DNA from 3 places in the Couchioplanes caeruleus genome. Region 1 is predicted to be linked to each of the others. Evidence: riboswitches for the same ligand, from Rfam matches in the RefSeq annotation. Region 1 holds a riboswitch; each other region holds the start of a gene.

Region 1 (10,405 bases):
ATCGGGGGGATCGATTCGCTGAGGATTCAGCCATGAGTCCGATCTCCGACATCGCACTTCGTGTGCGTGTCACTACATAGTGAACCGGGGCCACCGTATGGCTGCCTGCGCATGACAGCCATACGGCGACCCCGGTGCGGGTCGGGGGGCCTAACTGCTGAAGATGCTCACACCGCCGGGGCCCACGAGCAGGCCGACGACGATCAGCACCACGCCCCAGAGGATCTGCCGCCGGAACAGCGCAAGGACGCCGGCGACCACGAGTACGACTGCGAGAATCCAGAGCAAAAGTTCCATGACCAGGTGATACCCGAGTGACGCGGGTTGAAAACGTGGTCTACACACGACGGAGGCCCCGTCCCTGAGGGAGCGGGGCCTCGCGGAGTAAATCGGGATCAGACGGACACGAGTTCGGCGTCCACATTCTCCGACAGCAACTGGTAGACGTTGTACGCCTGCTTGATGACCGCGTGGGCCACGTTGCGGACGGGCACCCCGCCCGGCGTACGCCCCCGTTCCGAGCCGTGGTGCGCGTGCCCGTGCAGGGCCAGCGCGGTCGGCGCCGAGTCGATCGCCTGCCCCAGCAGGTACGACCCCAGGAACGGGTAGATCTCCAGCGGCTCGCCCACCAGCGTCTCCGGCACGGGGGCGTAGTGCGTGAGCGCCACGAGCGCGTCGCAATCGAGGCCGCGCAGGGCCGCTCCCAGCTTTTCCGCGATCGCCTCGGTGGTGCCGATGAAGTCCTTCATCTCGCGCTCGCCGAACGCGCTGGCGCACGCCCCGGCGAACCCGCCGCCGAAGCCCTTGGCGCCGGCGATGCCCAGCCGGTGGCCGTTGAGCTCGAGCACCGTGCCGTCGCCCTCCAGCACGGTGATCCCGGCGTCGGAGAGCACCCGGGTGACCTCGGCCTCCTGGTCGCTCTGGTGGTCGTGGTTGCCGAGGACGACGACGACCGGCACGGCCAGCCCGCCGAACTCGGTCGCCATGCACCGCGCCTCCTCGACCGTGCCGTGGCGGGTGAGGTCCCCCGCGATCAGCAGCGCGTCGGCCACGTCCGGCAGGCGGTCCAGCGCGGGCCGGTAGCGGCCGACCACGTCCTTGTCCACGTGGACGTCGCCCACTGCGGCGATCCGGATCATGAAATCTCCTCCACCTCGGTGGGCGCCGCGGCGCGCACGATGCCGATGTCACAGGCGATCTCGAGGTCCGGGAACCGCGTCGTGATCTGCCGGCAGATTTCGTCGCGGCGCTCGGCGCTCTCGACATCGCCGCCGAGCACGATCAGGTGTTCCCGGCGCTGCAGGGTGATGCCCTGCTCGGCGACCGCGCCGGTCTCCGTCAGGAGGCGCTGGATCTCCGCCTCCGTGTACTCGTCGATGTGTGTTGTCATCTCATCCCCCCACGGTCAGCTGTGCACTACCCGGCTCCGGTACCACCTCGAGGCGGTCCAGCAGCACCAGGAACGCCTCCGCGTACGGCGACTTCGTGGTCTCCTGCCGTACCCGGTCCCAGTCGATCTGCTCGCGCAGCGAGCGGGCCACGGGCAGGCCGGTGGCGAAGTCGCAGTAGTGCTGGGTGTAACTGAGCAATTTGTGCACCATCAGCTGGGTCGCCGACAGCACGGGCATGCTGATCGCCTCGACCGGACGCATCACCGTGTCGCGCAGGGTGGCGTCGGTCACCGGCGACTCGACCGGCCGGTAGATCAGGTCCACCATCCGGCCCTCGTCGTAGACCTTCACCAGCCAGTCCTCCGGCGGCTGCGCCACCTCGAAACCGACCGCGGACAACTCGGCGAGGGCGCGTTCCTTGTCCTGTTCACGGATGAGGAAATCGACGTCGTGATCGCTGGAGTGCCCACCGTGGGCGTACACGGCGAAGCTGCCGCCGAGGGCGAACGGGATCTCCGCCTGCTTGAGGACGGAGGCGACCCGTTTGAGCGTGTTCACCAGGCCCTCGTCCACCCGATACGGCATGGCGTCTCCCTGTGTCGATTGATGTCCGTTTCCAGACGGAACGACTACCCGTCACGGCCCCATCTGTAACGCGAGGCGCCCGCTAGCCAAGGTCAAATTCGACTACTAAGCCCTATTTTGTACGCCCGGAGCACCTCGTCGCCGAAGAACCGACCGCGACACCGGGGGCTACCCTCGGTGGGTATGGTCCCCGGCCCAGTCCTCGTGCCAGCGTCCGCCGCCTCCGCCAAGCGTCCCCGCACCATCGCTCTGGTCGGCATCGACGGCTCCGGAAAGACGACCCAGGCGCACCTGCTGGCGACCACGCTGGCGGCTCGCGGCCTGCCCGCCAGCTACCGCCGCAACGCGGGTGGCCGGCGCTGGTTCGGCCGGCTCGCGGCCGCGCTGGGCCGGCGCGACGGCGAACACCTGCTCGGCCGCAGGGCCATGCTGGTGGTCGAGTCCGTGCTGCGCTGGCTGGCGATCCTGCGCACCCTGCTGCGCCGGCGCATCACCGGTGAGGTCGCCGTCATGGACCGCTACGCCGTGTGCCAGTACGCCAGCATCCGCGCCCACGCCAAGACGCCCCGCCCGGAGCGCTTGAACCGGGCCGAGCGGCGGGCGCGGTTCGCATACCGGATCTTCCCGCGCCCCGACGTGACGTTCCTGCTGGCGGTCGACCCCGAGGTGGCCTACGACCGCATCGAGCGCCGCGGGTACGACCACGAGGAGATGTCTTACCTGTGCGCGGCGTCCGCGGCCTACCGGTCCCTGCCGGAGTACGACGACTTCGTGGTGATCGACGCGAACGGCACGCCGGAGCAGGTCCAGGCCGCCCTTCTGGCCCACCTGTCGCCCCCGGTCCCGCCGGCCCACCAGGATGCGCCGGCCCCGCTCGCCCGCCAGGGCGCTCCGGCCGGGCCGATCGAGGGCGCTCCGGCCGGGCCGATCGAGGGCGCTCCGGCCGGGCCGATCGAGGGCGCTCCGGCCGGGCCGATCGAGGGCGCTCCGGCCGGGCCGATCGAGGGCGCTCCGGCCGGGCCGGTCCAGGGTGCTCCGGCCGTGCCGGTCGCATCCGGTGTGCCGACCTCGTCGGGCTCGCACACCCGCGCCGTGCTGGTGGGGACCGCGGCGCTGGCCGCGGCGGCAGCCGCCCTGACCCTTCAGCTCACCGAGGTCTTCTGAGCCGTCCCGCCGTGATCTCCTGCGCCGGGCCGCCTCCGGCGCGGGTCTCGGTTGCTACGCCCTGCCGTAGACGGGGATGGTCGCGCCGCTGGTCGGCGCCGACTCGTCGCCGGCCAGGAAGGCGATCACCCGGGCGATCTCGGCGGGGGTAACCCAGCGGGTGTGGTCGGCGTCCGGCTGCTGCCGGCGGTTGAGCGGGGTGTCGATCACGCTCGGCAGCACCGTGTTCGCCCGTACGCCGTCCTTGCGGTACTCGACCGCGACGGCGTTGGCGAATGCGAGCACCGCGGCCTTGGCGGTGATGTATCCGGCCGCTCCGGCGAACGGAGCGACGGCGGCGCGGGACGAGACGCACACCACAGAACCGCCGCCGGCCGCCACCAGATGGGGCAGCGCCGCCGCGGTCACCAGGTACGTCGGCCGCAGGTTCAGCCGCAGCATCGCCTCGAAGTCGTCCACCGGGGTCTCGTGCACGCGGCCGCCCATCGCGAAGCCGCCCACCAGGTTGACCACGGCCCTCAGGGGCGCGCCCGGCTCCGCCGCGGCGAGCGCCACGGCCGCGGCAACGTCCTCCGGCACGCCGAGGTCGGCCTCGATGCCCGTCACGCCCGCGGGCAGCCGAGCCATCGCGCCGGCTCGTACGGGCGCCACCACGCGCCACCCCGCGTCGCGCAGGATCTCCGTGACCGCGCCACCGAGCCCGCCGGCTCCACCCGTCACCACCGCAGTGCGCTCTGTCATGAGCGTCACCGTAGTCCGCGGCGGCCAGGGCGCCGCTCCGTCGTCCGGCGGGCTCTCCCGGCTGTGTTCTCCATCACTGTCCGTGTGGCCGACGCGGATAGCGGAAACGGCGAGGGAGCTCGATGGTCGCCCATGCGGGGGTCACCCGGATGGGCTAGTGATCTGCGGCGGGATGTGCCGCATGGTGTCAGGGGCTCCCGGGCCTCGAGCGGCGCCGGGATCTTCGCCATGGCATTTGCATCAAGCCTGGGGGCAACCTGTCGATGCTGGGCGTGAACCCAACTGGCTACCGAGCCGTACTGGGTAGTGATGAGCGTCGCAAGGCTATCCGTGACGCCCGTCGCTGTGACGGATGAGGGGCTGATGGTGTCATGTATGGGGCGAAGGGTATGCGTCGATGCACGCACCCAGCGCCGGGTGCGGCTCCGAATGCCTTCCCTGGGAGCGCTCTTCAGTAAGTATCCACGCGGCTCTCAGGTGACGCTCAGGCATTCGTGACACTTTCGACCCACCAGCCGGAATCAGTGCAGGGCGCCACTTGTTGTGTAGGTGTCAGCACCGCAATGCACGAACTGCGGACGTTACGGGGAGGGCTGATGGACGCAGGAATTGCCCGTAACAGGGTTAGTGAAGGCAATGAGGGGACCGTGGGCAACGTGGAGAAGAACACCGTGATGCGGACGGACGAAGTCGCCGAGGAGCGCGACCTCGTCGGCGTCTACCTGCACGAGATCTCCCGGACGCCGCTTCTGGATGCCGCCAGGGAGGTCGACCTCTCCAAGGCAATCGAGGCCGGCCTCTATGCCGAGCACCTGCTCGACAGCGGTGACGTCCGTCGCGGCGTGAGCCGGGAGGAACTGGAGCGCCTGGTCGTCGAGGGCGAGCGGGCCAAGGACCTGTTCATCCGGGCCAACCTGCGCCTGGTGGTCTCTATCGCACGCCGGTACGTGCGCTCGGGCATGCCGATGCTCGACCTCATCCAGGAAGGCAACACCGGCCTGGTCCGCGCCGTGGAGAAGTTCGACTACGAGCGCGGCTACAAGTTCTCGACGTACGCGACGTGGTGGATCCGCCAGGCGATCAGCCGGGCGATCGCGCAGCAGGAGCGCACCGTGCGCCTGCCCGTGCACCTCGTCGAGGACGTCAACCGGATGCGCAACGTCACCCGCCAGCTCGTCCGCGAGCTCGGTGCCGACCCGGAGCCCGCGCAGGTCGCCGCGGCGCTGGGCGTGACGGTCGAGCGCGTCACCGAGCTGACCCGCTGGGCCCAGGACACCGTGTCCCTGGACACCCCGGTGGGCGACGACGGCGACACCAACCTCGGCGACCTGGTCGCCGACAGCGACGCGCCGTCGCCGGAGGAGATCGTGCTCACGGCGCTCGAGCGCCAGCGCATCGAGGGCCTTCTCAACCACCTCGACGACCGGTCGGCGGGCATCATGCGCGCCCGGTACGGCCTCGAGGACGGGCGGGAGCACTCGCTGACCGAGGTGGCGTCGCGCTTCTCGCTCTCGCGGGAGCGGATCCGCCAGCTCGAGATCCAGGCCCTGGGCCGGCTGCGTGAGCTGGCCCGCGCCGAGGGTCTGCAGGCCGCCTGAGCCTGAACCGGCACCTCTCCCTCCTCGTAGCCGACGAAGGCCGGTGTCCCGTAAGGGACACCGGCCTTCTCCGTGCGCGGACTCCGTGCGCGGACTCCGTGCGCGGACTCCGTGCGCGGACTCCGTGCGCGGACTCCGTGGGCCTTATCCGGGCATGGCCTTTGCCGGTCTTCTCCGGGGCACGGGAAAGGCCGGCGCTCCCCGAGGGGAGCACCGGCCTTCCGCGGTCGTGCGTTACGGCGTGATCAACGCACCCGGCCGTATCCGTACGGCGGCATGATATCGATCGATACCTTGCTGATCGGCTCGCCGGGCACCGACGCGTGGATGATCTGTCCGCCGCCGACATAGATGCCCACGTGGGCGAGCCCGCGGTAGAACACCAGGTCGCCGGGTTCGAGCTGAGACCGGCTGACCCGACTCGTCTCGTTGAACTGCGCCGCGGCGTTGTGGGGCAGGCTCTTGCCCGCGGCACGCCAGGCAGCGGAGGTCAGGCCCGAGCAGTCGTAGGAGTTCGGACCGCCGGAACCGTACGAGTACGGCTTGCCGATCTGGTTGTACGCGAACGTGACGGCCACCCCGGCATCGCCGGAGATGTCGGGGATGTCCCCGGTGTAGGCCGAGCCGCTCTCGGTCGCCCGGCCGAACGCCGCCGTGCGCATGGCGTACAGCTCCTTGAGGTCAGCCTCGATCTTCTTCTTGCGGGCGCCGAGCTCCTTGACCTCGGCCTCCTGCTTGTCCTGGGTGGCCTTCAGGGCGGCCTGACGCTGGGAGAAGGTCTGCGTCGTGGTCGTGTAGGTGTTGATGTCGCGCTGCCGAGTGCGGGACAAATGCTCCAGAATGGACATGCGGTCCATCAGGCTGTCCGTGCCCTCGAGTACGACGTTCATGGTGCCGACCTGACCGGTCTTGTACGCCGAGGCCGCGATGACCTGCATCTGCGAGCCGGCCGCCTCGAGCGCCGCCTTGGCGGGCGCGAGCGACGCGGCGAGCTTCTTCTCCTCGGCGTTCGTCTTCTTCAGGCTGAGCCGCATCTTGTTGTACGACTCGACGACGTCTTCGAGCTGGTGCGAAGCCTTCTCGATCTTCTTCTTGAGCTCCGTCGCGGAAGGCGCCGCGTGCGCGGCGGGTGCGACGGTGCTGGAGATCACGATCGCCAGGGCGGCAACCACCAGGGCGCGTAGCCTCGTGCGGGCGTGTGGCAACGTTACGTGGCCTTTCTTCCGCTGTGCCGCCTACCGGGTTAGCTGACGGATTCGGGCGGGAAGAAGGCCCTACCGCGGAACGCGGATTCACCCCAGGTGCTACTTCGGTGGTTCCCCGGATCGTCGAGGCGGTCCCGGTGCCCCGGGGGAGGGGTCACCGATTCCGCCGTCGGGACTCGGCGGCGTCGGCCGGCGCCACCGGTGTGGCTGCGGACCGGACCAACCGCACCAACTTATCGGCGATCTCGATTAACACAAGAGCCGGAAGAGTGACGTGCGCCAATTAGGGCAATGATCCGAATGATCCCGATAACCGAATGCAATGCGGCCGACCCGCAGCGTTACTTCTCTATTTCTTCGCCATCGCGACCGGCGTGTCCATCGGCTGGACGGCCCACTTGCGGGTGACGACGTGCTCGGCCCAGAAGGAGAGCAGCGGCACCGTGCCGGCGAGCATCACGAGCAGCATCCGGCCGAGCGGCCAGCCCGCACGGCGGCTCACATCGAACGTGGCCACCAGGTAGACCATGTAGAGGAAACCGTGGAAAGGCCCGACGGCGGCGACCACGGTGTCGTCGTCACCGGCGTACTTCAGCGGCATGCCCACCAGCACGAGCGCGATCAGGACCACGCCGACGATCCAGGCGATGATCCGGTAGCGGGTGAGGGCTCCCTGCACGATCCACGTCCTTACTTGATGCCGCTCTTGCGTCCGGGGTAGTCGCCCGGCCGCGCCCCGGGGTGGGCGTTGAGCCAGGCGAGATAGTCGTTGTAGGCGTCGAGCTCCGGGTCGCTGCCGGCCGGGGGAGCCTGCCGGTTCACCGAGGCCCGCACCGGCCGCCGCACCGTGACCGGAGCATCCGCGGCCGAGCCGGCAGTGCTCCGGGCGTCCTGTTCCACCGCCGGCTTTTCTGTCCGCTGGCGGCGGGACCTGAGCTCCTGCTGCACCTCGCGAAACCACAGAAAACCGACGAAGGCCGCGAAGACCGGCCATTCGACGGTGTAGCCCCAGCTCAGGGTGTTGCCGCCGGTCGCGCGGCTGAACTGCCACCAGCCCAGGCCCAGGAAGCCCGCGATGAGGACGAGGGCGACCACGTGGCGCACGATCCACGCCGGGGTCCACAGCGCTCTCATGCGTCGAGCGTACCGGCAGCCTCGGCCGGGCCGGGCCGCCGCTGCCGTCGGTCCGGGGCCGCGGTGTGCGGCAGGGGTTTGACCGAAGGCCACCCGGGCAACCGTTGCGGCAAGCACCGAGAGAGGAAGAGATCATGAGCGACTCCGAGGTCGGCGACCGTGTCGGCACCGAGCAGGGCATAGACCCGTCGGGTCTCGCCGACGACGATCTGCTCCGCGAGCTCGGCAGCCTGCACCGGACGCGGCTCGCGACGCTGCGGCACGGCCCTGACGCGGCGCTCGCCAATCATCTGCGGCGTACGGCCGAGTTGGAGACCGAGTACCTGGCCCGTCATCCCGGGCGCGAGGTCGATCCGCACCGGCTCACCCAGGATTTCTGAGAGGAACCGCATGACTCCCTCGGTACGCGCCCGGCTCGACCGGTTGCGTCGGCAGTACGCCCCTCACGAGCACCGGCCCCTCGGCGGATACGCGGCCATGATGGGCACCTTCGGGGTGCTCGCGGGAAGCCTGGGCGTCGCCGCGAAGATCACCGGTCGTGCGGTGCCGGAGCGTCCCTCCGTCGCGGACGTCGTCCTGATCTCGATCGCCACCCACAAACTGAGCCGGCTGATCGCCAAGGACTCGATCACCAGCCCGCTGCGGGCACCCTTCACCCGCTACGCCGAGTCCGGCGGCAGCGGGGAGGTCAACGAAGAGGTACGCGACCACGGCGGCAGCGTGCGCCACTCGATCGGCGAGCTGGTTAGCTGCCCCTTCTGCCTGGCGGTCTGGATCGCCACCGGCCTGACCAGCGGCCTGGTGTTCGCCCCGCGGCTCACCCGGCTGGCGGCCACCGTCTTCACGGCGACGGCGGCCTCGGACTTCCTGCAGATGGCGTACTCGCTCGCCAAGGAGGCCGCGGAAGGCGTCCCGGCGCGAAGCGAGGAGGAGGAGCGGCTCGGGCAGCAGACGTTCGGCCGCGCGCTCGCGTAAGCCCGACCTGCACCGGCCTTCGTCAGGGTGGGCCGTCCTTCTCCATGCCCGACCAGCCGCGCGGGCTCTCCTGCTCGCCCGTGTCGCGATCCTCGACGACGGCGCGCTCCACGGCCGTGTCGGCGTGCTCCCCGGCGAAGTCGCTCGCGCCGTCCGGGGTGCCGTCGTCGTCACCCAGGGCGGGCAGGCGTTCGTTCTGCTGCTGCGTCATGTCGCTCGACTACCCGGGAGGTCGGCGCGCAAACGATGGTGCGGTCCGTACGCCGGAATGAATGTGGTCCAGGTCACATTTGCTACCGGAATCATGGGGTGCTGCCGACGGTTGAGGGCAGATGCCGGTGTGCCCAGTGTCCCCGGGCCTCACCCATAGCCTTCGCGGAATACCGTCCGGCTGGAGCCGCGTTGAGCCACTCGCCGCGAGGCGACCTGCGCACCGGCATCCTCGTCACGCCGCCCCCGGACCCGTCCGGGGGCGGCGTCGTTTCCGGAGTTTTCGAGGCCGCCGATCGCGGGTACCGGACGGATATGAGTGATGATCGGGTGCGGCGGCGTGCGGTTGACCTGCTGCCGGAGGAGCGGGCCGCGGGAAGCGCCGACCCGCGGGCCCAGGCCGAGGCGATTCTCGCCGAGTCGGACGAGCGCGAGGAGGACCCGGGCGCCGCGCCGAGCACATTCCTGGAACATCGCGCGTCGGGCCAGACGGTTACGCCCGCGGATGGCACCCGTTAGTGGACACCACTTTCGTGTTCACGGATGAGCATGGCAATATCGGGCAAATGTCTGCCCCGGAACGGAGCACAGAGCGGCGGTCGGCGGCGCGTCTCGGCAAGCCGGCGAACGCCGTGGGCAAGCCCGACCCGAGCCGGCTCGGCGTTCGCGGGCGGTCCCGGCGCGAGGCGGAGACAGCGCTCTCCGTCGCCGCCCTGCCCGCCTCGGACGGCGCCCTGCCGGGCGTGGGAGGTGTCCCGCACGGAGCCGGGGCCTCGCCCGCCGATGACACGCAGAGCGGAGATACCGACCCTCGGCGGCGCCGCGGGGGGCGCAACGGCCGCCGGAGCGGCGGCCACAACAGCCGGCGGCCCGTTCGGGCGGCCCAGAGGGGCCGCCAGGGCGCCAACATGACGGCGGGTAAGCGCGGGGCCAAGGACCGCGCCTCGTCGCGCCAGGCCGACCGTGGCGGCGCTCCCGAGGGTCAGTCTGGGCGCGGCGCCGTTCCGGAGGGTCAGGCCACGAACGGTGGCGCGGCGCCGCACCCGGTCGAGGTGGCCGGGCTTCTGCACGAGTTGTCCGCCCTGCTGCTCGGCACCGACGACGTCGCGCAGGCGCTCGACCGGCTCGCCGTCTTCACCGCGGGCGCGGTGCCGGGCGCGGTGCGCTGCTCGGTGGCGCTGATCGGCGAGGGCGGCCCGCCCACCCTTGCCGCATCCGGTCCGCGGGCCCAGGCCCTCGACGATCTCCAGTACGCGATCGGCGACGGCCCCGGGCTGGAAGCGGCCCGGACCCGCGCGGTCGTCGCCGTTACCGACCTCTCCGCGGACGGGCGCTGGCCCGAACTGGCCGAGCGCGCCCGGGACGAGGGAGTGCGCGCCGTCGCGTCGATCCCGCTGGATCT
Region 2 (10,405 bases), 1.3 Mb from region 1:
GCGCGCACACCGACCTCGACATTCTTCGAAAGGTTCGACCCGCAATGATGCGATCTACTGCTCTGCCCACCGCCGTGCTGCGCCGCGGTCTGCTCGCCGGTGCTGCCGTCACGGCCACCCTGGTGCTCTCCGCCTGCGGAGGCGACAGCTCATCGTCCGGCACCGGAATGGACCACGGCGGCATGACGGCCACGAGCGCCGCGCCAGCCGCGAGCGCACCCTCGGCGAGCGCGACGTTCAACGACGCCGACGTGACGTTCGGCCAATCGATGATCCCGCACCACCAGCAGGCGATCGAGATGGCGGCGATGGCCGACGGCCGGGCCTCCGACGCCAAGGTGAAGGAACTCGCCGCCAAGGTCAAGGCCGCGCAGCAGCCGGAGATCGACACGATGAACCAGTGGCTGACCGCGTGGGGCAAGCCGGCCGCCATGCCCGGCATGAGCTCGGACGCGCACGGCACGGGCCACGAGTCGATGCCCGGCATGATGAGCGACGCTGACATGGACAAGCTGATGGACGCCAAGGGGGCGGCGTTCGACAAGCAGTTCCTCACCATGATGATCGCCCACCATGAGGGTGCCATCGAGATGGCCAAGCAGGAGACGGCGCAGGGCTCCAGTCCGGAGGCCAAGACGCTGGCCGAGAAGATCATCACCGATCAGCAGGCTGAGATCACCACGATGAAGGGCATCCTCGGCCAGCGGTAATGACACCCCGGCCGGGCGCCTTCGCCGAAGGTGCCCGGCCGTTTGCCGTGTCGGAAGGTTGCGTCGCGGACATACGCCTGGACGGCGGGGACAGGGTTTCACTGCTGCCGCCAAGGGGGCGGTAACTGCTCGTCGGCGTGCCGACCATTCCTCTCCTTGATACCCCTAGGGGGTATGGGTATAGTGGTGGCAGTTCACCGCTCGCTCTATCGACAGGAGACCGCCATGGCAACGACGAAGACCTACACCGTGACCGGCATGACCTGCTCGCACTGCGTCAACTCGGTCAGCTCCGAGATCACGCAGATCCCCGGCGTCACCGACGTCCACGTCGACCTGGCCGGCGGATCGGTCACCGTCATCAGCGAGCAGCCCGTCGACGATGCGGCCGTGGCCGCGGCCGTCGACGAGGCCGGATACGAACTAGCGAGGTAGTCATGCGCACCCCTGTCAAGATCGGTGGTTACGCGCTCGGGCTGGCGGCCGTGTTCGCGACCGCCCTCGGGCTCGGCCACGTCACCGGCGAACCCCCGGCCGTTCCCGCCGCGCATAGCGGTTCCGCCGGGCAGCACGACGCTGCAGCCGTGCCCCCGGAAGGGGGCGGTACGCACCTGCCGGGCGGTCTGCAAGTCACCCAGGACGGCTACCGCCTGAACCCGGTGACCGCCGCCCTGGCCACCGGTGGTGCGCAACCGTTCCGGTTCCAGATCATCGGCCCCGACGGCGCCCCGGTCACCAGTTACACCCGTAGCCACGACAAGGACCTGCACCTGATCGTGGTGCGCCGCGACCTGTCCGGGTTCCAGCACGTGCACCCGAGCCTGGACGGTGACGGCACCTGGTCGATCCCGCTGAAGGTCGCCGCCGCCGGGCAGTATCGCGTGTTCGCCGACTTCCAGCCCGCCGGCCGCGCCGAGGCGCTGACACTCGGCGTGGACGTGCCCGCGCCCGGGAACTATCAGCCCAGGACCCTGCCCGCGGCCTCGCGCACGGCGAGCGTCGACGGCTACACCGTCACCCTCGACGGCGACCTGAGCCCGGGCGCATCGTCGGAGCTCACCCTGAGCATCGCCCGAGACGGGGCATCGGTCACCGACCTGCAGCCGTACCTCGGCGCCTACGGTCATCTGGTGGCCCTGCGCGGCGGTGACCTGGCCTACCTGCACGTGCACCCGGACGGCGCACCCGGTGACGGCCGCACCGCGGCCGGACCGCAGATCCGCTTCTTCGCCGAAGTGCCCAGCGCAGGCACCTACCGGTTGTACCTGGACTTCCAGCACGACGGCCGGGTGCACACCGCCGAGTTCACCGCCACCGCAGGCCCGGCCCCCTCGGTGCCACCGCCGCCGGCTGAGGCGTCGAGCGCGCCGGGCCGGCACGGCGAACACACCCACGGGTAAGGAGAGCAGTCATGGCACCTGCGGCCAAGCCGTTGCCAACGGCACCGAACCAGATTGAACTGTCGATCGGCGGCATGACCTGCGCCTCCTGCGCCTCTCGGATCGAGAAGAAGCTCAACCGCCTGGACGGGGTCACCGCCACCGTCAACTACGCCACCGAAAAAGCCAGCGTCACCTACGCGGGCGCGGTGACCCCGGACGATCTGATCGCCACGGTGGAGAAGACCGGCTACACCGCCGCGCTGCCTCCGAAGCCAAAATCGGCGGAGGACCCGGCCGGGCAGGCGCAGCCGGTGGACGAGCTGCACAGCTTGCGGACTCGGCTGTGGACCTCGATCGTGCTCAGCGTGCCTGTGGTGCTGTTGGCGATGGTGCCGGCCTGGCAGTTCACCCACTGGCAGTGGCTGTCACTGACCTTGGCCGCACCGGTGGTGGTCTACGGCGGCCTGCCCTTCCACCGGGCCGCGCTCACGAACCTGCGTCACGGCGCCGCCACCATGGACACCTTGATCTCCATGGGCACCCTCGCCGCGTTCGGCTGGTCGCTGTGGGCGCTGTTCGTCGGCACCGCCGGCACTCCCGGCATGACCCACCCGTTCAGCCTCGACATCGGCCGTACCGACGGCGCCGGCGCCATCTATCTCGAGGCCGCGGCCGGGGTGACCACCTTCATCCTCGCCGGCCGCTACTTCGAAGGGCGGTCCAAGCGCCGCGCCGGCGCGGCGCTGCGCGAGCTGCTGGAAATGGGCGCCAAAGACGTCGCCGTGCTCCGGGACGGCACGGAACGACGCATCCCCGTCGCCGAACTCGCCGTGGGGGACCGGTTCATGGTGCGCCCGGGGGAGAAGATCGCCACCGACGGGATCATCGAGGACGGCGCGTCGGCGATCGACGCGAGCATGCTCACCGGCGAATCCGTGCCCGTCGAGGTCGGTGCCGGCGACACCGTGGTCGGGGCGACCGTCAACGCTGGCGGGCGGCTGGTCGTGCGGGCCACCCGCGTCGGCGCCGACACCCAGCTCGCGCAGATGGCCACGCTGGTGGAACAGGCGCAGACCGGCAAAGCCGCCGTGCAGCGCCTCGCCGACCGGATCTCCGGGGTGTTCGTGCCGATCGTCATCGCCCTGGCCGTGGCCACGCTCGGCTGGTGGGTCGGCGCCGACGCCGGCTGGACGGCGGCGTTCACCGCCGCGGTCGCCGTGCTGATCATCGCTTGCCCGTGCGCGCTGGGTCTGGCCACCCCGACCGCGCTGCTGGTCGGCACCGGCCGCGGCGCCCAGCTCGGTGTGCTCATCAAGGGCCCGGAGGTGCTCGAGTCGACCCGCACGGTCGACACCGTCGTGCTCGACAAGACCGGCACCGTCACCACCGGACAGATGACCTTGATCGACACGCTGCCCGCCGACGGTCAGGATCTCGATGAGCTGCTGCGGCTGGCCGGTGCGGTCGAGGCCGCCTCGGAGCACCCGATCGCGCAGGCCGTGGCCCGCGCCGCCGCCGACACGATCGGCGACCTGCCGCCGGTGTCCGGCTTCGCCAACACCGAAGGGCTCGGCGTGCGCGGCACGGTCGACGGTCGTACCATGGTCGTCGGCCGTCTGCAGTTGCTGCGGCGGGAGAACTTCGCCGTCCCGGCCGAGCTGGAGCGCGCGCAGGCCGACGCGCAGGCGGCCGGGCGCACCGCGATCGCCGTCGGCTGGGACGGCGGCATGCGCGGCATCCTCGCGGTCGCCGACGTCGTCAAGCCGACCAGCCGCGACGCCGTCGCCGCGCTGCGCCGCCTCGGGCTGACGCCCGTGCTGCTCACCGGAGACAACGACATGGTCGCTCGGGCGGTCGCCGCCGAGGTCGGTATCGACGAGGTGATCGCCGAGGTCCTGCCGGCCGACAAGGTCGACGTCGTCAAGCGCCTGCAAGCCGATGGCAAGGTCGTCGCGATGGTCGGCGACGGCGTCAACGACGCCGCCGCGCTCGCTCAGGCCGACCTCGGGCTGGCCATGGGCACCGGCACGGACGTGGCCATCGAAGCCTCCGACCTGACCCTGGTTCGCGGAGACCTGATGGCCGCCGTCGACGCGATCCGCCTGTCGCGGCGCACGCTGCGCATCATCAAGAGCAACCTGTTCTGGGCCTTCGCCTACAACGTCGCCGCGCTGCCCTTGGCGGCCGCCGGATTGCTCAACCCCATGATCGCCGGCGCGGCGATGGCGTTCTCGTCGGTGTTCGTGGTCGCCAACAGCCTGCGGCTGCGCCGTTTCACCACCGCGCAGCACCTGTAGGAGTCGACGCAGGGCCGCCGCCGGGACCCGCCAGGCCCCGGTGGCGGCCGGGACCTGGCGGTGTCAGGAGCGGACCAGCCGGGCGATCGCCGCGGTCGCTTCCTTGACCTTCGCGTCGGCGTTGCCCTCCGCCGCTGCCTGCACCACGCAGTGCCGCAGGTGCTCCTCGAGCAGTCCGACGGCGACGGCCTGCAACGCCTTGGTCGCGGCGGAGATCTGCGTGAGCACGTCTATGCAGTACGTGTCATCGTCGACCATGCGCTGCAGCCCGCGGATCTGCCCCTCGACGCGTCGCAACCGCGCCAGCAGAGCCTGCTTGTCCGCGGAGTACCCGTGCGGTCCGGTCGGTGTCGCCTCGCCCATCCTCAGCAAGGTACCCGATACCGGTATGACCTCACCGCGGGCGCGAACACGCTGTTCAGCGACCGGCCCAAGCCGTCGAACCGCGATGAATGTCGTAGCCTGTGCCCGTGAGCAGTCCGCAGCCGGTATCCCGGCGAGGGCTTATGATCACGGGAGTGACCGCATGGTGCAGCAGATGCGGCGTCGGGCGAGCGGCTACGCCGCCGCGGCGCTGATCGGGTCCGTTCTTGTCCTGCCGGCGGCGAGTCCGGCGCTCGCGCACACCGGCATCAGCATCGACCCGGCGCGCGCGGGAGCCAAGAACGCCGTCGCCACGGTCAACGCCGAAGCCGAGTCCGACACCGCAGGCGTGACCAAGCTCCAGATATTCCTGCCCGTCGGGATCACCCCGGACGACGTCACGCAGGTCAGCTTGCCGAAGAAGTGGGCACTCACCAAGCAGCAAGACAGCTACACCGTCGAAGGCCCGGCGCTGGCGGTCGGCACCAACGCCGAACATAAGATTCGTATCCGGCAGCTGCCCACCTACGCGTCGGTCACGTTCAGAGTGCTGCAGACCTACAGCGACGGGCGCACCGACCGATGGATCGGGTTGCCGAACGCCGACGGCGCCGAATCGGAGAATCCCGCGCCGACGGTGAAACTCGCCGGCGGTTCCGGCGCCGCACCGACCGCCACACCGCCGCCGGTGGCATCGGCCTCGCCGCCAGCCGCGGCCACCACGCCCTCTTCGCCCGTAGCGCCGCCCTCCAGCGCCGCGGCCGCCGCTGCGACCGAACCGGCCGCGGACGAGTCGTCGGGCATGTCACCGGCCTGGTGGATCGCCGCCGCCGCGATGGTCGCAGCGCTCGTCGGCGCAGCGGCGATCCTCGCGCGCCGTCGCCGGTCGTCGGCCCGGTAGGTCGCCCCGCGCCAGGCTAGGCGCCGTCCCGGCGGCATCCGTTGCCGTCACCGCGTCGGCCGGGCCGAGCCGTCGGTGGTTGGGGCGAGGCGGGTGCCGGCCCGCAGGCCTGGTGTTACGAGGGTCTGGAAGATTCGGTCGGCCTCGTCCGGGGCCATCTGCGGCTGGTCGGTCAGCCACCATTGCAGGAGGGCCAGGTAGGCGCCGACGGTGTACCGGGCCTGGGCGTCGATGGGAATCCTCCCGGTGTCCGGGCTTCGCCTGTCGGTGAGTTCGTCACGGACGATGTCGATGAGCACCTGTTCGACCTGGCGCAGCACGGGTGTGCGACCGCCGCCGGCGAGCAGCGCCAGAAGCAGCCGGCGCTGCTGCTGGACGTGGCGCAGCAGGGGCAGGCTGAAACGCAGTCGATGCCCGGCGCTGGTTGTCGCGGTGCCCGGCTGCGCGACGATCGTACGGAGGTCGGCGAAATTGTCGCGGAGCAGGTCGTCCTTGTCGGTGTAGTGGTTGTAGAACGTGGATCGGCCGACATCGGCGCGGTCGATGATGTCCTGCACGGTCACCGCGTCGTAGCCGCGCTCGGCCATCAGGTCGAGCAGTGCCTCGCGCAGGGCGGCGCGGGTACGCCGTACCCGCCGGTCCGGTGTTGTGGCCATCGACACTTCCCGTTTCTGAACGATCGGGCTGCCGGTGTCTCGTTATGGACGGCGGCCCGGGTTTTGCCTCTTGCCGGGCCACGGCGGCCCGGCGACGATCCTGGACAGATGTTCATTAAAGAACATACCGTCTGACAGGAGGCCGCCCAGTGAGCGCTGAACTCACCACACCCACCATGTCACCGGTCCCGATCCAGGTCGGGCGGCGCCGGATCATCCCCCTCGTCGAGGCGGTCGGGCCCGCGCTGCCTGCCAAGGCCACCTACCCGCATCTGGCACCCGACCTGCTCGCCGCACTGCTGTCGGCCGCCGGCCCCACCTACACAGACCCGTCCGGCACCTTCCTGCGCATGGCCTCACAGGGATTCGCGATCCTCGGCGCCGACCGGGTGATCCTCGTCGACACCTGCCTCGGCGGCCCGAAACCGGCCCGCCCGCACCCCCGTCGAGGACTGGACTCCCGCTGGCTGTCCGCTTTGGAGCGTGCGGGCATCGCACCAGCCGACGTGGACACGGTCATCAACACCCACCTGCACCACGACCACATCGGCTGGAACACCACGCTGACCGACGGCCACCTGCGCCCGACCTTCCCGAACGCCCAGTACCTGATCACCCGACCCGAACTCGACCACGCCACCGCGACCACGCCCTCGGTCCCCGTCGCCGACAGCGTGCTGCCCGTCCAGGCCGCGGGGCAATTACTGCCGTGCCCACCCGACCACGACCTCGACGGAGAGGTCCGGCTCGTACCCGCACCCGGGCACACACCCGGACACGTCCTGGTCGAGGTGGCCAGCCAGGGACGACGGGCCCTGCTGGCCGGTGACCTGATCCACCACCCCCTGCAGTTGCGCCATCCTGACATCAGCACCGCACTGTGCATCGACCCCGTCCAGGCCGCCGCCAACCGCCGCGCGGTCCTCGACCGGTATGCCGACACCGACACCCTGCTGCTACCCAGCCACCTGCCCCTCGGCGGATTCCTCCGACGTGACGGCGACGGATACCGGCTCGCTCCCGCTACACACCTACGCCCGGAATCCCCGCCCGCGGTCGGCCAGGTAGGTCGCCACGCGGCGTACGGGTCCAGGTGAGGGGGCAACACAACGAGTTGCGCCCCCACCTGGGCTCGATCATCCGTGCTGCGGGCGTCAGATCATCCGGCGTACCACGTAGTTGCTGCTGTAGACCTTCTGCTTGCTGACGGTCTTGCCGGCGCGCGGCGAGGCCCACATGTAGCCGCCGCCCGCATAGATGGCGACGTGGGTGCCGTAGGACCCGGAGCGGAAGACGAGCAGATCGCCGGCCTTCTTGTTGCTCTTGCTGACCGCCTTGCCGTACCTCTGCTGCAAGTTCGCCTTGTGCGGCAGCTTCTTTCCTACTGCCTTCTTGTAGACGTACTGCGTGTAACCCGAGCAGTCGAAGCGCTTGGGGCCGGCTGCGCCGAACACGTAGGGCGCGCCCTTGTGCTTCCTGGCCTCAGCCAGGATCCTCGCGCCGTCGGTCCTGACGGTGATCTGGACGGGCGTGGTAGCCGCCGTGCCGTAGGTGGTGCGGAACCACCTCGTCACGTGGGGCCCGGTGCGGAACGCGACGACGCCGGACGTGTTGCGTTTGCGCTGCCAGGTCTTCCACTTGTTGCCATACTTGCCCTGGAGCAGGACGTAGCCGCCGACCAGCTTCTTGCCGGTCTTGGGGTCGATCAGCGTGGTGGTCACGCGGACCTTCGCACCTCGGCTGATCGTGCGCTTGTCGTAGGAGGCGGCGACGGCCGGCTTAACCGGCCGCGCCGCGGCGACCGTCGTGGTGACGGGAGCGGCAGCGGCTGCGGAGGCTGCCGGCGGTGCGACGAGCTGGCCGGCGCAGAGGCAGAGACCCAGGGACATTGCGACGGTTCCGGTGCCGGCGGACATGCGGCGGCCCCGGCTCGAACTGCGTTCGTGCACGGTAGAAGATTCCCTCCGGCACGCCTGCGAGGTTAGCTGTCGGGTTCGGGCGGGAAGGTGTGCCCGGTCGCCGGGTGGCGACTTCACCCCGAGGTCCGCCGGGCCAGACGACCCGGGCGCGGACCGGAAATGGGTCCCCCGTCCCTGCCCCCGTATGCCTTCATGGTTGTTCGCATACCTCGTGGTCGCACCCCCAGACCGGGGCAGGGCTCGGCGTGATCCAGGCGGTGCGAGCGGTGGGCGGTCGCTCACCGGCCCCTCCTGCCTATCCGATTTCCCGAGCCACTGCCGGGCCGCAGTCCGTCACGCTTCGTGTTTGGCATATCGGTGGCTGTCCGGTTGCAGCCTGTCCATGACGAAAACCGGCACGTTACGCATGCACCTGGTCACACGACGGTCAACATGGTGGGTGGGTCTGATCACAGAAAATGGCGTACCGGGCGCCGATCGCGGTGGGCGCTCAAGCTGAACAGATTCGCCATGAACCTCGCAGGCGGCTCAAGTTCTCACCGCAAAGCCGATGTCGGTCAAGTGTCCGATTGGCGGTCGCGACCCGCACGGCCCAGGCGTATCGGACGTGTGCGGGTCGTCGGTGCAGAAAGGTCGACCCGCGCTTCCACCACCACTCCGCGATCCCGGCAGTGATCATGCAGCGCCGTCACCTGACTCAGGTGGTCGACTTCGAGCACGATCTCGACGCCCGCCCCTCTAGGCAGCGGCGACTATGTCAGTCCGCGCCGCGGATCGGTCGTGCTCGGACTCGGGCCGGTGGCGAAACCGCCCGAGCACGGCGCCGGTCCCGGCTTCACTCGGCAGCGACTGGTCGCATGCTGCCGAGGCCTTGACGATGGATACCCCCGGGGGGTAACAATGACGGCCAACGCATATACCCCCCGGGGGTATTAAGGAGGAACGGTCATGTCCCGCAGTTCCCTACGCTGGTGGGCCCTCGCGCTCATCGCACTCGCCCAGTTCATGGTCATCATGGACACCTCGATCATCGGCGTGGCCCTGCCCCGTATGCGCGAAGACCTCGGGTTCACACCCGGCGAGCTGACCTGGGTCTTCAACGCCTACGTCGTCGCGTTCGGCGGCCTGCTGCTACTCGGCGGCCGACTCTCCGACCAGTTCGGCGCCCGCCGCGTCTTCGCCACCGGCTGGGCAGTGCTGCTGGCCGGTTCAGCCGCCGCCGGCCTGGCCGGCACCGTCGAGGTCGAGCTGGCCTCCCGTGCCGTGCAGGGTGCCGGCGCCGCCCTCATCGCCCCGTCCGCCCTGACCCTGCTCATCATGCTGTTCGGGGCCGAGCCCAAGGAACTCACCAAGGCCCTCGCCCTGTACGGCGCCGCCGCCCCCGCCGGCGGCACCGCCGGAGTGTTCCTCGGCGGCGTCATCACCGAGTACGTCAGCTGGCCGTGGGTGTTCTACCTCAACATCCCCATCGCCGCGCTCGCACTCATCGCCACCCCGGCGCTGATGCCCGCCGGCGGCGCCCGCCGCGGCAGCCTGGACGTGGCCGGCGCGCTGACCGTAACCGCGGGTCTGGCGGCCGCCGTCTACGCCATCGTCCGTGCCCCGGAAGTCGGCTGGGCATCCATGCAGACCTGGGGCGTGCTCGGCGGCGCCGCGGTGCTGCTGATCACCTTCCTCGCCGTCCAGGCCACCCGGCGTGAACCGCTGGTACGGCTGGGCATCTTCCGCAGCCCGAACCTCGGCGCCGCCAACCTCGCCCAGATGCTGCTCGGCGCGGCCTGGATCCCGATGTGGTTCTACCTCAACCTCTACCTGCAGCAGGTCCTCGGCTACAGCGCCTTCCCCGGCGGCGCCGCGCTGCTGCCGATGACCGTCCTCATCATGATCGGCATGATCGCGCTCGCACCCCGCACGATCGCCCGGTTCGGCCCCAAGACGATGATCGTCACCGGCCTCGCCGTGCTGGCCGCCGGCCTCGGCTGGCTCGCCCTGATCCGCCCGACCGGCAGCTACCTGATCGACGTACTGCCCGCCTCCCTGGTCGCCGCGCTCGGCATGGCCCTGGCCTTCATCCCCTCGCTGGGCACCGCCCTGTCCAGCGCCCGTCCCGAGGAAGGCGGCCTCGCCTCCGGCATCGTCAACACCAGCTATCAGGTCGGCTCCGCCCTCGGCCTGGC
Region 3 (10,405 bases), 1.0 Mb from region 1:
ACTACATTAGGCCGGTGCTCGGACTACCTCCTCACGTGACGGCATGCCTCTTCGATCTCGACGGCGTGCTGACCCAGACCGCCCTGGTCCACAACGCGGCGTGGAAGTCGACCTTCGACGCTTACCTGCAGCAACGCGCCACCCGGCTCGGGGAGCCCTACCTGCCGTTCGACTCCGGTGCCGACTATCACCGCTACGTCGACGGGCGTCAACGCGCCGACGGTGTCCGCACCTTCCTGGCCTCGAGAGGCATCACCCTGCCCGAGGGCCTGCCCACGGACGGTCCCGACCAGGAGACCGTCAACGGCATCGGAAACCGCAAGAACCTGCTCGTCTTGCAGAAAATCAGTGAAGGATACGTGCAGGTCTATCCCGGCTCGGTGGACTACCTGCGTGCCGCCGAGGCGGCGGGGCTGCGCCGGGCCGTCGTGTCGGCGAGCGCCAACTGCAAGGACGTGCTCGAGGCAGCCAAGATCGACGGTTACCTGGAGGTACGGGTAGACGGCGTCACCGCACGTGCGGAAAACTTGCCGGGTAAGCCCGCGCCGGACACGTTCCTGCGCGGCGCGAAGCTGCTTGGCGTCCCGCCGGAGAACTGCGCGGTCTTCGAGGACGCCCTCGCCGGCGTCGAGGCCGGCAGGGCCGGCGGGTTCGGCATCGTGATCGGCGTGGATCGCGTGGGCCAGGCCGACGCGCTGCTCGCGCACGGCGCCGACATCGTGGTGCAGGACCTCGCCGAGCTCCTCACCCGGTAACCCCCCATCTGACTTCTTCTCTTTTCAGTTGCGAGAGGCACCACCGTGATCCGTGAACGGGCCTACCCCGTCGATCCCTGGCACATCCGGGAGACCCGGCTGGACCTGGAGCTCATGGCTCAGTCCGAGTCGGTCTTCGCCCTGGCCAACGGCCACATCGGCATCCGCGGGAACCTGGACGAGGGCGAGCCGCACGGCCTGCCCGGGACCTACCTGAACTCGTTCTACGAGCTGCGGCCCCTGCCGTACGCCGAGGCCGGCTACGGCTTCCCCGAGTCGGGTCAGACGATGGTCAACGTCACCAACGCCAAGCTCATGCGCCTGCTCGTCGACGACGAGCCGTTCGACGTGCGCTACGGCGAGCTGCGCTCCCACGAGCGCACCCTCGACCTGCGCGCCGGCACCCTCGAACGGATCGTCGAGTGGGTGTCCCCGTCGGGGCAGGCGATCCGGGTACGCACCGTGCGCATGGTCTCCTTCACCCAGCGCGCGGTCGTCGCCTTCCTGTACGAGGTGGAGCCGATCGACTCCACCGCCCGGCTGATCCTGCAGTCCGAGCTGGTGGCCAACGAGCAGCTCCCGCCGACCAACAAGGACCCCCGCGTGGCGGCCGTGCTGGACCACCCGCTGCAGGCCGAGGAGATGCTCGAGCAGCGCACCGGCGGCCTGCTCGTGCACCGCACCAAGGCCAGCGACCTGCGGATGGCCGCGGCGATGGAGCACCTCGTCGAGGCGCCCGGCAAGCACGCCGTCACCACCGAGGGCCACCCCGACTGGTTGCGCACCACCGTTGCCTGCAAGCTCGAGCCGGGGCAGAAGCTGCGGGTCGTGAAGCTGGCCGCGTACGGCTGGTCGAGCAACCGGTCCCTGCCGGCCGTGCGTGACCAGGTGGGCGCCGCCCTCGCCAGCGCCCGGCTGGACGGCTGGGAAGGCCTGATCGAGGCCCAGAAGGAGTTCCTCGACGAGTTCTGGGACCACTCCGACGTGCGCGTCGAGGGCGACCCCGAGGTGCAGCAGGCGGTGCGCTTCGGCCTCTTCCACACGCTGCAGGCCGGCGCCCGGGCCGAGAAGCGCCCGATCGGCTCCAAGGGCCTCTCCGGCCCCGGCTACGACGGCCACACGTTCTGGGACGCCGAGACGTTCGTGCTTCCGGCGCTGACCTACACCCAGCCGTCGGCGGCCGCGGACGTGCTGCGCTGGCGCCACTCGACCCTGGACCTGGCCAAGGAGCGGGCGCAGACGCTGGGCCTGCAGGGCGCGGCGTTCCCGTGGCGCACCATCCGGGGTCAGGAATGCTCGGCGTACTGGCCGGCCGGCACCGCGGGCTTCCACATCGGCGCCGACATCGCCGACGCGGTCCGCCGTTACGTCTCGGCCACCGCCGACTACGACTTCGAGCGGGAGGTCGGCCTCGAGCTGCTCGTGGAGACCGCCCGGCTCTGGCGCTCGCTCGGCCACCACGACCGGCACGGCCGCTTCCACATCGACGGCGTGACCGGCCCGGACGAGTACACGGCGGTCGTGGACGACAACGTCTACACCAACCTGATGGCGCAGCAGAACCTCATGGCGGCGGCGGAAGCGGTCAACCGCCACCCCGACCTGGCCCGCAGTCTGGGGGTCGACGACGAGGAGTCGGCGTCGTGGCGGGACGCGGCGGCCGCCGTGCACATCCCGTACGACCGGGAACTGGGCGTGCACCAGCAGTCGGAGGGGTTCACCCGCCTGCAGGAGTGGGACTTCGAGAACACCCCGCGGGAGGCGTACCCGTTGCTGTTGAACTACCCGTACTTCGATCTCTACCGCAAGCAGGTCGTCAAGCAGGCCGACCTGGTGATGGCGATGTACGTCCGCGGCGACGCCTTCACCCCGGAGGAGAAGGCCCGCAACTTCGCGTACTACGAGGCCCGGACCGTACGGGACTCGTCGCTGTCGGCGTGCATCCAGGCCGTCATGGCCGCCGAGGTGGGTCATCTGGAGCTGGCCCACGACTACCTCGGCGAGGCGGCGCTGATGGACCTGCACGACCTGCACCAGAACGCCCGGGACGGCGTGCACGTGGCGTCGCTGGCCGGCTCCTGGATCGCGCTGGTCGCGGGGCTCGGCGGCATGCGCGACTACAACGGCCGGCTCTCCTTCTCGCCGCGGCTGCCGAGCCGGATCAACAGCCTGGAGTTCTCCCTGCTGTGGCGCGGCCTGCGGGTGCGGGTGGAGGTGACACCGGCCGAGGTGACCTACTCGCTGCGCAACGGCGGCGGCTCCGCGAAGCTCGAGCTGCTGCACCACGGTAAGGAAGTGACGGTGACGCAGGTCAAGCCGGTGGTGCTGGCGATCCCGCCGGCGCCGCCGACCGGTCCGGCCCCGACCCAGCCGGCGGGGCGGGCACCGGTCCGTCGCGCCAGCAATCAGTAGGGCGCACAGCTCAGTAGGACGGACAGCAAGGAGCCCCCGCCGGAAGGCGGGGGCTCCTTTGCGCGCGTGGGGCCTGCTACAGCATGGAGACGTGTACGTGGTCCGTATGGTCGCTGTCGCCGGAATACGAACCCCAGCCCGTCGCCGGGAACCAGACCATCTTGTTCCAGATGACGTACAGGACGCCGAGCCGGTCGGCGTTGCGGACCAGGAATGCCATCAGGTTGTTGCCGTACTCGCGGGTGTCCTGGTTATGCCAGGGTGAGAAGCCGCTCTTCTGCAGGGACCAGTCGCAGGCGCGGCCCTTGGGATGCTCGAACGGGCCGCCGGGGCGGAAACAGCCCACGAACCGGTTGAAGCCGGCCTTCTTGACTTCCTTGTACATGTGCATCGTGCGGGCCGTGACGCAGCCGCCCGTGGTTTCGTCGTCGACGTTGCACCCCTCCGGGGCGAACTCACCGTCGCCGTTGCGGGGCGCGGGCGCGGCCACCTTCGACTTGAGGGTCACGAAGCCGCCCGTCACCGTCTTGCCGCCCACCAGATTGAGCGCCTTCTCGGCGGACTCCTTCTGCTTGCGCACCACTTCCTGGTTCTGCTTCTGCGCCTTGATCTCCTGGTCCAGCCGGGCCTTCGCCGTGGCGACCGTGTCGATCGCTTTCTGCAGCTCCTGCAGCTTGCCGTCGTTGACGGCGTTGAGCTCCTCGAGCGAAACGGCCTTCTCGAGGAAGGCGTCCGGCGAGCGCACGTTGAGCAGGAATCCCATCGTCGACAGGCCGCCCGTGCGGTACTGCTGGGCCGCGATGGCGTTCACCTGGGGCAGCAGGGCGTCCCGCCGATCCTCCGCGGTCTTCACCTGCACGGCCAGGTTGGCCTGTGCCTTGGTGGACCTGGCGACCGCGGCCTTGGCCGCCAGGAAGCGACGCCCCGTGTTGTCGAGCACGTCGTTGAGCGTCGGGTTGGCCTTGCCGTCGTCGGGGGTCGACGAGCTTCCGCCGGGCGCCGCGGTCGCGGGCGCTCCGGGGGCGACGATCATGGTGATCGCGATGAGCGGTGCCAGGGCGAGGACCAGCCACCGGCCGGGTCTTGCCGTCATGCAGTTTCCTTCCGTGTTGCCGCCTACCGGGTTAGCTGACGGGTTCGGGACGGAAGCGATCCCTACCGCAAGGCTCTGCGGATTCACCCCTTTTCAAGGTGGTTCCCCGATTCGCCGTGCGGCGATTGAGCGGTGGTCCGCCGGCACCTTGGGGGCGGTGCCTTCATGGCAGTGACCGGCGGAAAGTTTACCTGAAGATGGCCGTCGCATCAGCGCCTGCGGAGGGCCGAAAACTGTTACCGCGCAACGACTTTCCGTTACCCCTCGATGGGATGACGCAGGTCATGACCCGCAACGAAGTATCAATGTGAGTCGCTGCATTCTGCCTCACACCTCTCACTGTTCGTGTGCGTATGAATGCGTACGGTGCGACACCTGTCGATGGTGGGATTCCGTGGGTAGTCTTCGTCACGGTTCCATCACGGAACCGCCGCCCAATCGTCGAAAGGCGAGCCGGGGACCCATCCGGTAATGGGGTGAATCCGCAGAGCCTTGCGGTAGGGATCTCTTCCGTCCCGAACCCGTCAGCTAACCCGGTCGGCGGCCGACGGAAGGAACGCACGTGAGGCTCGACCCTCTCCGGCGGCGATTAGCGATCGTGCTCGCGGTCATGGTCGCCACCTCGGGGCTGGCGCTCGCCGCCCCCACCGCGGCCGGCGCCGCGCCCCGCCCGCCCGCCGCGCCGGGAGACGACGGCGACGACGGCGAGGGCGGCTCGAAGTCGCTCGTCGAGCAGCTCGAGGCGGCCTCGAAGGGCTTCGTCGAGGCCCGGGAGGCGCTCGCCCGCTCGAAGAAGCGCCAGCAGGAGGCCGCCGCGAAGCTCAAGGCGATCGACGCCGAGCTCGGCCCCAAGCAGAGCGTCCTCGACGACATCGCCCAGCAGTCGTACCGCACCGGCCGGCTCGGCCCGATGACCGCCCTGCTGACGGCCGACTCCTCGCAGGGCCTGCTCGATCGCGCCACGACGCTGGAGAGCGTGGCGGTGAAGCAGGAGCGCGCCCTCCGGGAGCTGCAGGACGCCCGGGCGAAGCAGGCGAGGGCGAAGCTGGTGATCGACGCGGAGGTCCGCGACCAGGAGCGCCAGAACGACATCATGAGCAAGCGCAAGGCGCAGGCGGAGAAGGCGCTGAAGACGGCGAACGCCGCGGCCGGCGGCGCGAGCGGCCCCTCCGGCGGAGGCAACAGCGCCCAGGCGGGGGCCGCGCCGCGCAACCCCAACGGCGAGCTGCCCGACGAGTCGTGCAGCCAGAACGACCCGACGACGACCGGTTGCCTCACGCCCCGCACCCTGCACGCCATGAAGGAGGCGCAGGCGGACGGCTTCACCCGCTTCGTGTCGTGCTTCCGTCCGCAGGGCAGCGGTGAACATCCGCTGGGCCGGGCCTGCGACTTCGCGTCGGACGAGGACGGCTTCGGCGGCGTCGCGACCGGCGCCAGCCGGGACTACGGCGACCGCCTGGCGAACTACTTCATCGACAACGAGGGCCGGCTGGGCGTGCTGTACGTCATCTGGTTCAAGCGGATCTGGCTACCGAGCAGCGGATGGCAGCCGTACCTGCGCGGCACCGGCGAACCGAACAGCGATCACACCAACCACGTGCACCTGTCCATGCGATAGCGCCGGACCGACCCAGGGCGGCCGCCGGGCCGCCCTGGTCGTCACCTCTTGACGTACGCCTCGTACTCCTTGAGCACGTCCGCGGTCGGGCCGTCGGCACGGATCAGCCCGGACTCGAGCCAGATGCTGCGCTCGCAGGTGTCCCGGATCGACTGCTCGCTGTGGCTGACCAGGAAGACCGTGCCCGCCTCGGCGCGCAGGTCGCGGACCCGCTGCTCGCTGCGCCTGCGGAACTTCGCATCGCCGGTGGCCAGCGCCTCGTCGATGAGCAGCACGTCGTGCTTCTTCGCCGCCGCGATCGAGAAGCGCAGCCGGGCGGACATGCCGGAGGAGTACGTCCGCATCGGCAGCGAGCTGAAGTCGCCCCTCTCGTTGATGCCGGAGAAGTCGATGATCTCCTTGACCTGGGACTTCACCTGCTCCGGGGTCATGCCCATGGCGAGGCAGCCGAGCACCACGTTGCGCTCGCCGGGCAGGTCGTTCATCAGGGCCGCGTTGACGCCGAGCAGGGAGGGCTGGCCGGCCGCGTAGATCGCGCCCTTGTCGACGGGGAGCAGGCCGGCAATGGCCCGCAGCAGCGTCGACTTGCCGGAGCCGTTGGTGCCGATCAGGCCGATCGCCTCGCCCTTGTACGCGACGAAGCTCACACCCTTGATCGCGTGCACCTCCCGCAGGGTGGCGGGCTTGGTGCCGGTGACGATTCGCTTGAGGCTGGCGACCGGGCTGTGCGTACCCGCGCCGCCGGCCTGGTGCACCCGGTAGACGACGTGGGCGTCGTCCACGATCACGGTGGGTTGACGCTCGTCAGCCACGGCCGTAGCCCTTCTCTCCGCGCCAGAAGTAGACGAAACCGCTGAGCCCGACCACCAGCGTCCAGGCGACGGCCTCCAGCCACAGCACCATGGGGGACGCCGCCAGCGGCACGTCCTCCATCAGGGCGTGACGCATCAGGTCGATGAAGACGAGGAGCGGGTTGGCCTCGACGACCGCGAGCAGCCAGCCGTCGAGCTTCTGCTCGAACATGGTCACCGGGTAGAGGACGGCGGAGCCGTAGAGCCAGATCCGCATGATGAAGGGCACGAGCTGCTTGAAGTCGGCGACCTTGGACCCGAGCCGGGCCACGGCCATGGCGAGACCCGCGTTGAAGATCGCCTGGAGCAGGAAGATCGGGACGACCAGCAGCCAGTCCAGGGTCAGCGGCTCGCCGGACCCGAGGACGATCAGCATCAGGACGGTCATCGAGGCGAGCATGTTGCGGACCTCGACCGTGGTGATCGCCAGGGGCAGACTCGCGCGGGGGAAGTGCAGCGCCCGGATGAGCCCGAGGTTGCCGCTGATCGACTGGATGCCCGCCTGGACCACCGACTGGGTGAACTGGAACAGGAAGACGCCGGTGCACAGGTAGGGCACGAAGTTCTTGATGTCCTGGGAGGTGCCGAGGAGGACCCCGAAGATCACGAAGTACACGGCCGCGTTGATCAGCGGCGTCAGCACCTGCCACACCATGCCGAGCCGGGTCTTGCCCAGTGAGGACGTGACCTTGGCGTTCGCGTACGAGGTGATGAAGTGGCGGTACGACCACAGCAACCGCGTGTACGCGGGCAGGCTGGGAAGTCTGCCCGCCGCCGTGAGGCCGTGCCGGCGAGCCAACTCTCTCAGCGGGATGCCGGTGTCGGAATCGGCGACCGCCGTCTGGGGCATGGGGTAGCGCTCCGATCTCGTCGGTCCGTCAGGGGTGGTGGACCTGGGTGACTTGCGCGGGATCACAGTAATCAGTGTGCCGCGATGAAACGCCGTCGTATCGACGTTAACCCGAAATGTAGCCGAAGGAACGTCGAAACGCAACCGTTGCGTCCTCGCGTATAGTGTCCCCGTGGCGACAGGGAAACGTGCACCCGCCGGAGCGGCGGTGCTCCGCGGCGACATCACCGCGGCGATCCGCAACGCGGTGATGAACGAGCTGGCCGAAGTCGGCTACGGCCGGCTCTCCATCGAAGCGGTGGCGCGCCGTGCCGGGGTCGGCAAGACCGCGGTCTACCGCCGCTGGAGCAACAAGCTGGAGATGGTCCTTGAGATCGTCTCCGGCGTGGCCGAGCGTAGCGTGCCGATGCCAGACACCGGTAGCTTGGCCACCGACCTGCAACTCCTGATGTTCGTCGTCAGCAAGGCGCTGCAACACCGCATCGCCTCGCAGATCATTCCCGACCTGATGGCCGAGGCGGCGCGCAATCCCAAGATCGCGGAGACGCTCCAGCGAGCGCTGCGCACCCACCAGCTCGCGGTCGGGGAGAAGATCGTCGGACAGGCCGTCGAGCGCGGCGAGCTGCCCACGGGCGCCGATCCGGAGCTCGCGGTGGACCTCATGGTCGGCCCGCTCTACTGGCGGCTCGCCGTGTCCCGCACGCCGATCGGCGACGACTACCTGGAGAGGCTGGCCGGCGCCGTCATCGCGGCGCTGCGAGGGACTCCGCCGGCTCGCTGATCGCGGCCGCGATCTGCTCCGGGCTCATCGGCCGGGCGAAGTGGAAACCCTGCGCCCGAACGTAACCGAGATCACCCAGCTTCGCCGCCTGCGCGGAGGTCTCGACGCCCTCCGCGACCGCCTCGACGCCCATCGCCCGGGCGATCTGCAGCACCGCCCCGGCGATCGCGTCCGGGCCGGGAACCGGTGCGAAGGACCGGTCCAGCTTGATCTGGTCCACCGGGCAGTTCGCGAGCAGGCTGAGCGTCGACGCCCCGGTGCCGAAGTCGTCCAGGGACAACCGGACGCCCATGGCGCGCAGGGCCCGCAGGCTCTCCTGCGTCGCGCCGCCACCGACGGCGGTGGACTCGGTGATCTCGATCGTCAGCCGTCGTGGATCCATCCCGGTCTCGGCCAGGACGGCGGCGACGTCGACCGCGAACGAGGCCTCCTGGAGCTGGCGCGCCGAGGCGTTCACCGACATCGTGCCGGGTGCCTGGTCGCCGAGCTCCGCGGTCCACGCCACGGCCTGCCGGCAGGCCTCACGCAGCACCCAGCGGCCCAGCGGCACGATCATTCCGGTGCGCTCGGCGCCGGGGATGAAGTCGCCCGGCCCCAGCAGCCCCCGCTCGGGATGGTTCCAGCGCACGAGCGCCTCGACTCCGGTGAGCCGTCCCTCGGGCAGGGCCACCACGGGCTGGTAGTGCAGCACCAGCTCGTCGCGCTCCAGGGCGGCGGTCAGGGCCGCGGTGATGCGACGCCGCTCGGCGCCCGGAGCCTCGGAGCCCGGCCGGTAGCGCTGGTAGCCGCCCTCGCCGCGCTCCTTCGCCTCGTACATGGCGATGTCGGCCTGGCGTAGCAGGTCGCCGACGTCGTCGCCGCCGCGGCCGTCGACAACGCCGTAGCTCGCGCGGACGGCCAGGAGGTGCCCGGAGATGTCCACGGGTACGGCCAGCGCGTCCGCGATCCGCTCCAGCACCCGGTCGACGTCGCCGCCGCCGAGCCCCTCGAGGAGGATCGCGAACTCGTCGCCGCCGAGCCGCGCCACGGTGTCGGTCGGGCGTACGTGGGCACGCATCCGCTCGCCGACCTCGACCAGCAGGCCGTCGCCGACCGCGTGCCCCAGGGTGTCGTTGACCGTCTTGAAGTCGTCCAGGTCGACGAGCACGATGCTGATCGGCTGCTGTCCGGCCCGGGCGACGGCGTCGGTGAGACGGGCGCTGAAGAGGGCCCGGTTGCCGAGGCCGGTCAGCACGTCGTGGCTCGCCTCGTAGCTGAGCCGCTCGTGGGCGCGGACCGTCTCGGTGACGTCGCGGCAGTTGCTCACGATGCCGAGGACGCTCGGCTCGTCGAGGAGGTTGGCGCTGACGATCTCCAACGTCCGGTACGAGCCGTCCTCGTGGGCCAGGCGCACCCGGCAGGTGGAGGTGGCTCCCGCGTGCGCGGCGACCTCGGCGAGATGCGCGACCGCGATGGTGAGGTCGTCGGGGTGCACCCGGCGACGGAGGTCCGTACCCGTCATCGAGGCGGGCCGGCAGCCCAGCACGCGTGAGACGGCCGGGCCGGTGTACGTGATCCGGCCGCCCGGCTCGGTGATCATCACGATCTCGCTGGAGTTCTGAGTCAGCAGGCGGAACCGCCGCTCCCTGCGGTGCAGGGCTCGCGTCTGGGCGAACAGCGCCGCGCCCAGGGCGGTCGGCGCGAGGAAGGACAGCACAGCGCGGCGCTGGTTCATGTCGCTCCTCTCCGGGCCGGGGGTGTCGACCTGGAGAATCGGCCACGGCGAGCGCCGCATGAGCTTTACGTCGCCTTGAGCCGGGAAGCCTTGTCCTCAAGAACAGCTCAAGGCAGCCGAATGGAGAGGTCCCCCGCCCCCGGACGCCTGTCGGAGCATCATGCGCACCAGTGACCTCGACGCCACCATCTTCACCTCGGCGTCCCTGCTCGCCCTCGCCTTCGGCGGCAAGTCCGACGACGCCGTGCGGCTGTCACAGCCGCGGCCGGACGGGCGGCCGGACGACTACGCCGGCTACTGGCGCAACGCGGACGACACCGTGCGGCTCGTG

What was found. Region 1 has a riboswitch for cyclic di-AMP ahead of EDD30_RS12440 (C40 family peptidase). Riboswitches for the same ligand answer to the same signal wherever they lie in the genome.
Region 2: another riboswitch for cyclic di-AMP. It lies ahead of EDD30_RS18280 (C40 family peptidase); the one in region 1 lies ahead of EDD30_RS12440 (C40 family peptidase).
Region 3: another riboswitch for cyclic di-AMP. It lies ahead of EDD30_RS17005 (coiled-coil domain-containing protein); the one in region 1 lies ahead of EDD30_RS12440 (C40 family peptidase).

Annotation. Positions count from the first base shown of each region.
Region 1 is NZ_RJKL01000001.1:2,817,708-2,828,112, reverse strand. It holds gene EDD30_RS39045 (GPGG-motif small membrane protein) at 151-297, opposite strand; gene EDD30_RS12470 (metallophosphoesterase family protein) at 396-1,139, opposite strand; gene EDD30_RS12465 (hypothetical protein) at 1,136-1,390, opposite strand; gene EDD30_RS12460 (nucleotidyltransferase family protein) at 1,392-1,976, opposite strand; partial or broken gene EDD30_RS40565 (dTMP kinase) at 2,160-2,858, shown strand; gene EDD30_RS12450 (SDR family NAD(P)-dependent oxidoreductase) at 3,195-3,881, opposite strand; gene EDD30_RS12445 (sigma-70 family RNA polymerase sigma factor) at 4,478-5,479, shown strand; gene EDD30_RS12440 (C40 family peptidase) at 5,725-6,651, opposite strand; cyclic di-AMP (ydaO/yuaA leader) riboswitch at 6,697-6,825, opposite strand; gene EDD30_RS12435 (DUF3817 domain-containing protein) at 7,034-7,363, opposite strand; gene EDD30_RS12430 (hypothetical protein) at 7,375-7,818, opposite strand; gene EDD30_RS12425 (DUF6158 family protein) at 7,953-8,198, shown strand; gene EDD30_RS12420 (DUF1360 domain-containing protein) at 8,209-8,793, shown strand; gene EDD30_RS12415 (hypothetical protein) at 8,816-9,004, opposite strand; gene EDD30_RS40560 (hypothetical protein) at 9,196-9,522, shown strand; gene EDD30_RS12405 (GAF and ANTAR domain-containing protein) at 9,570-10,405, shown strand, end outside.
Region 2 is NZ_RJKL01000001.1:4,104,958-4,115,362, reverse strand. It holds gene EDD30_RS18325 (DUF305 domain-containing protein) at 45-710, shown strand; gene EDD30_RS18320 (heavy-metal-associated domain-containing protein) at 936-1,145, shown strand; gene EDD30_RS18315 (hypothetical protein) at 1,148-2,110, shown strand; gene EDD30_RS18310 (heavy metal translocating P-type ATPase) at 2,122-4,389, shown strand; gene EDD30_RS18305 (metal-sensitive transcriptional regulator) at 4,453-4,752, opposite strand; gene EDD30_RS18300 (DUF1775 domain-containing protein) at 4,778-5,653, shown strand; gene EDD30_RS18290 (TetR/AcrR family transcriptional regulator) at 5,701-6,309, opposite strand; gene EDD30_RS18285 (MBL fold metallo-hydrolase) at 6,459-7,406, shown strand; gene EDD30_RS18280 (C40 family peptidase) at 7,464-8,258, opposite strand; cyclic di-AMP (ydaO/yuaA leader) riboswitch at 8,265-8,387, opposite strand; gene EDD30_RS18275 (MFS transporter) at 9,177-10,405, shown strand, end outside.
Region 3 is NZ_RJKL01000001.1:3,821,300-3,831,704, reverse strand. It holds gene EDD30_RS17020 (HAD family hydrolase) at 15-755, shown strand; gene EDD30_RS17015 (glycoside hydrolase family 65 protein) at 801-3,167, shown strand; gene EDD30_RS17010 (coiled-coil domain-containing protein) at 3,244-4,260, opposite strand; cyclic di-AMP (ydaO/yuaA leader) riboswitch at 4,265-4,402, opposite strand; cyclic di-AMP (ydaO/yuaA leader) riboswitch at 4,682-4,819, shown strand; gene EDD30_RS17005 (coiled-coil domain-containing protein) at 4,871-5,878, shown strand; gene EDD30_RS17000 (ABC transporter ATP-binding protein) at 5,920-6,690, opposite strand; gene EDD30_RS16995 (ABC transporter permease) at 6,683-7,579, opposite strand; gene EDD30_RS16990 (TetR/AcrR family transcriptional regulator) at 7,752-8,360, shown strand; gene EDD30_RS16985 (putative bifunctional diguanylate cyclase/phosphodiesterase) at 8,323-10,074, opposite strand; gene EDD30_RS16980 (hypothetical protein) at 10,235-10,405, shown strand, end outside.